DNA from 2 places in the Streptomyces sp. NPDC029159 genome. Region 1 is predicted to be linked to the other one. Evidence: riboswitches for the same ligand, from Rfam matches in the RefSeq annotation. Region 1 holds a riboswitch; the other holds the start of a gene.

Region 1 (2,449 bases):
CACCTTGAACAGCCAGCCGCCCTCGAACGGGGCGGTGTTCACCAGCGAGGGGTCTTCGGTGACACCCTCGTTGACCTCGGTGATCTCGCCGTCCACCGGCGCGTAGAGATCGCTGACCGACTTGGTCGACTCCAGCTCGCCGCAGGTCTCGCCCGCGGTGATGGTGTCGCCCACCTTCGGCAGGTCCACGTAGACGACGTCGCCGAGCGCGTTCGCCGCGTGCTCGGTGATGCCGACCGTCGAGACGCCGTCCTCGGCGTCCGACAGCCACTCGTGCTCCTTGCTGTAGCGCAGGTGCTGGGGGTTGCTCATGGGTCGATTCTCCTGTACGCGAGGGTGTGGTGGTGAAAGGGGTCTTGCACAGTGAGACACACCGGTGGCGGCCGGGCCGCACCGGCCCGGCGCGGCGGCCCCATCGGTGGTGAGGTGTCCCGCTACGGGCCACTTCGCCCGCAGGGGAGGCGGGCTACTTCTCCCGCTTGTAGAAGGGCAGCGCCACGACCTCGTACGGCTCGTGGCTGCCACGGATGTCGACCTTGACGCCCTCGGTGCCCGGCGCGGCGTGCGCGGCGTCGACGTACGCCATCGCCACCGGCTTGCCGAGGGTGGGCGACGGCGCGCCGGAGGTCACCTCGCCGATCACGGTGCCCTCGGCGTCGACCACCGCGTAGCCCGCGCGCGGCACCCGGCGGCCCTCGGCGATCAGGCCGACGAGCTTGCGCGGCGGCTGCTCCTCGGCGCGCGCGGCGGCCGCCTCCAGCGCGGCGCGGCCGACGAAGGCGCCGCCGTTGGAGGTCTTCTCGAACTTCACGACCCGGCCCAGACCCGCGTCGAACGGCGTGGTCGCCGTCGTCAGCTCGTGGCCGTAGAGCGGCATGCCCGCCTCCAGCCGCAGCGTGTCGCGGCAGGACAGCCCGCACGGCACCAGGCCCGCGTCCTTCCCCGCCGCCAGCAGCGCCTCCCAGAGCGCGGCCGCGTCGTCCGGCCGGACGAACAGCTCGAAGCCGTCCTCGCCGGTGTATCCCGTACGGGCGATGAGCGCCGGCACCCCGGCGACCGTGCCGGGCAGTCCGGCGTAGTACTTCAGCCCGTCCAGGTCGGCGTCGGTGACGGCCTTGAGGATGCGGGGGGACTCCGGGCCCTGCACGGCCAGCAGCGCGTAGGCGTCGCGGTCGTCGCGGATCGCGGCGTCGAAGCCGCCGGCCCGGGCGGTCAGCGCGTCCAGGACGGTCTGCGCGTTGGAGGCGTTGGCGACGACCATGTACTCCGTCTCGCCCAGGCGGTAGACGATCAGGTCGTCGAGGATGCCGCCGTCCTCCCGGCAGATCATGGTGTAGCGGGCGCGGCCCGGCTTCACCGAGCCGATGTTGCCGACCAGCGCATGGTCGAGGAGGTCGGCCGCCTGCGGGCCGGTGACGGTGATCTCGCCCATGTGGGAGAGGTCGAAGAGACCGGCGCGGGTGCGGACGGCGACGTGCTCGTCGCGCTCGCTGGCGTAGCGCAGCGGCATGTCCCAGCCCGCGAAGTCGGTCATGGTCGCGCCCAGCGCGCGGTGGACGGCGTCGAGCGCGGTGCGGCGGGGGGCATCGGTCATGGTGGGCTCCCGGACAGGATGAGAGGGCATGTCTCCCCATCTGTCATCGGAACCTGAGAGGTTCACCGGAATCCCGCGAACGGGCCGGTTTGCACCTTGGGTGGAACCGCCTCCCGGACCGGGCCGCGGCTCGCTTTTCAGATCTGCCTCGCCCGCGCGGTATAGGGGCCTGAGAGATTCAAGGGAGGACTTGCTCCTTCGGCGCCCCGGCGCGCGGCCGGGGACTCTCCCGCGCGGATTCAAGCGGCCGGTATGCAGTTGACCGTGCACGGCGGAACACCGGAGTGCACGTGGCGCCGACATCATTGCACGGGAACGCCGCACGTAGGAGCCCCGACCCGGAACCCGCCGGGCCGACCGGACGGAGCGCCTCCGCGCGACCCGTACCGCACCGGGACCGGGCACCGGAACACCCCACGCCTTGAAGCGCATTACCTTTCCTTGACACTGTGCGGGGAGGGGACGGGGCGCCGCCCGGACCCGCCGAGGGGGAGGGGCGATCACGGTGCAGAGCGACGCCATGCGCACGGCCATGCCGGGGGCCGGGGGCACCGCGCCACCCGGTCTCGTCCCCGCGCCCCGCACACCCCGGGAGCCGCGCCCGGACGGCCCGCGGGCGACGGCCCCGGCCCGCGGCGAGGCGCCGGCGCCCGCCGCCTCCGCCGTCACCGACCTGCGCTCCCGCCCCGCCGCCGCGCTCCCGGCCGAACTCCGGTTCCCCGCGGGCGCGGTCGTCGTCGTCTCCGGGCTGCCGGGCAGCGGCAAGAGCACCCTGATGCACCGCGCCGTCCCGGCGGCCGACGACGGCGGCGCCCCCGTCCACCGCGTCGACTCCCAGGACGTGCGCGAGCGCTG
Region 2 (2,449 bases), on a different contig from region 1:
CGGAGACACCGAAGGCACGCCAGACGGCGGCGAGCTGCGTCCGGCCGGTGGTCTCGTCGCAGGCGATGCCGACGTGGTCCGCGTCGACCTGGCGGAGGTTGACACCCGCGTCCCGGGCGGCGGCGACGACCTCGGCGGCGCGGGCCGGCACCCGGGCGGTCAGGGTGTCGAAGTACGCGCCGTGCACCAGCTCCACGCCGCCGGCCTTCAGGCCCTCGGCGAGGACCGTGGCGTAGCGGTGGGTGCGGCGGGCGATGGCGGCGAGCCCGTCCGGGCCGTGGTAGACCGCATACATTCCGGCCATGACGGCGAGCAGCACCTGCGCGGTGCAGATGTTGCTGGTGGCCTTCTCGCGGCGGATGTGCTGCTCACGGGTCTGCAGGGCCAGGCGGTACGCCTTGGTGCCGTCGGCGTCGACGGAGACACCGACGAGGCGGCCGGGCAGGCTCCGGGCGAACTTCTCGCGTACGGCCATGAAGCCGGCGTGCGGGCCGCCGAAGCCCATCGGGACGCCGAAGCGCTGGGTGGTGCCCACCGCGATGTCGGCGCCCAGCTCGCCGGGCGAGGTGAGGAGGGTCAGGGCCAGCAGGTCGGCGGCGACGGTGACGACGGCGCCCAGCTCCTGGGCCTGCGCGATGACCGCGCGGGGGTCACGGACCGCACCGGACGCCCCCGGGTACTGCAGCAGCACGCCGAAGACGCCGCGCTCGGCGATCTCGGCCGGGATGCCGTCGGTGAGGTCGGCGACGACGACCTCGACGCCGGTGGGCTCGGCGCGCGTCCGGATGACGGCGACGGTCTGCGGCAGGCAGTCGGCGTCGACGAGGAAGACGCCCTGCTTGACCTTGCCGACGCGCCGGGAGAGCGCCATGGCCTCGGCGGCGGCGGTGCCCTCGTCGAGGAGCGATGCGCCCGAGGTGGGCAGGCCGGTGAGGTCGGCGACCATCGTCTGGAAGTTCAGCAGCGCCTCGAGACGGCCCTGCGAGATCTCCGGCTGGTAGGGGGTGTACGCCGTGTACCAGGCGGGGTTCTCCATGACGTTGCGCAGGATCACCGGCGGCGTGAACGTGCCGTGGTAGCCGAGGCCGATCATCGACGACAGGACCTGGTTGCGCTGGGCGAGGGCGCGCAGTTCGGCGAGGACGTCCGCCTCCGAGCGGCCCTGCGGCAGCCCCAGCGCCTCGGCGCTCTTGATCACATCGGGTACGGCGGCCGCGGTCAGCTCGTCCAGCGAACCGAATCCGACCTGCGCGAGCATCTTCGCCTGCGCCTCGTGGTCCGGACCGATGTGCCGGTGCTCGAAGGGCGTACCGCGCTCCAGCTCGGTCAAGGGGGTGCGATGGGTGGTCATCTGCGGGGGCCTCCTGGTCTCAACGACCTACGAGGGGCACCACGGCGCTGGTGCCCGGACGGCCTCCCCCTCTGTCATCTCAACCTGAGAGCTTCACCGGCCCGCGGCTGCGGCCCGGCTTTCACCGTCGGTGAGGAGGGGTTCCGGCGCTGCGTCGTCCGTGGCCCGCCCTGCTTTCCAGAGTGACCTCGTCCGAGCGGTACATGTGCCTGAGAGTTTCCGGGGAGGATTTGCTCCTTCGGCGTCCGCGCCGCGGAACGACGTGGACTCTCCCGCACGGGGTCAGCGGCCATTTGCCAGCCTACCAGCGCGTCATCCGGGGGATCCTTCGAGTGGCCGACATAAGAGATGTGCCGTTTGGTAGGTGTCACAAGGCAGTTGCGAACAGTTGGAGGGGCCGTGCAAACCGATATCGACCCGCGGAGCCTGATCGGCCGCAAGGCATACGACCGCCAAGGCACCAAGATCGGGACCGTGGACGAGGTCTACCTCGACGATGCGACCGGCGAACCCGAATGGGCGGCAGTACGCACCGGACTTTTCAGCCGCGACGCCTTCGTCCCTCTGGAGCCGAGCCGCCTGGTCGACGACGCCCTGCACATCCCCTACGACCGCAGGTTGATCAAGGACGCCCCCGACTTCGGCGTCGGCCGCCACCTCTCCCCCGAGCAGGAACTCCAGCTCTACCACCACTACCGGCTGGACATCGCCTCCCCGACGGACGTCAACCGCCCCCCTGCCGACAAGAACTTCGGCAACATCGCGGGGTCGGACAGCTGACCGCCGTCCCGGCGTACGGACTTCCCTTTCCGCGTCTGCTTCACGGGTTACGAGCTGTGGCAGGCGTTTCCTGTGGCAGACGACGGACTGCGCGCATCCACCTCCCGTACGTGCTCACCACCGGACGACGCCCCTGCCTGGTCAGATTCCGGGCAGCCCTGGTCCCGGCAATCCCGGCCCTGCTCCTGGGGACTCGCTTCCGGGCGGCCGGGCTCCTGGCCACCCGCTTCCGTCCCTCCCGGCTCCACCCGGCCCGGCGCCGCCTCGTCCGCCTCCAGGCCGTCCGGATCGGTACGCCCGGATCTGGATATCGGACCG

The links. Region 1 has a riboswitch for glycine ahead of gcvT (glycine cleavage system aminomethyltransferase GcvT). Riboswitches for the same ligand answer to the same signal wherever they lie in the genome.
Region 2: linked by a shared signal. The riboswitch ahead of gcvP (aminomethyl-transferring glycine dehydrogenase) and the one ahead of gcvT (glycine cleavage system aminomethyltransferase GcvT) in region 1 are both predicted to bind glycine.

Annotation. Positions count from the first base shown of each region.
Region 1 is NZ_JBVHWT010000003.1:497,841-500,289, forward strand. Features, by position in the region: gene gcvH (glycine cleavage system protein GcvH) at 1-312, opposite strand, end outside; gene gcvT (glycine cleavage system aminomethyltransferase GcvT) at 467-1,594, opposite strand; glycine riboswitch at 1,742-1,836, opposite strand; gene ACZ4U4_RS09225 (AAA family ATPase) at 2,100-2,449, shown strand, end outside.
Region 2 is NZ_JBVHWT010000021.1:10,538-12,986, reverse strand. Features, by position in the region: gene gcvP (aminomethyl-transferring glycine dehydrogenase) at 1-1,351, opposite strand, end outside; glycine riboswitch at 1,539-1,636, opposite strand; gene ACZ4U4_RS29095 (PRC-barrel domain-containing protein) at 1,751-2,131, shown strand; gene ACZ4U4_RS29090 (DNA polymerase IV) at 2,179-2,449, opposite strand, start outside.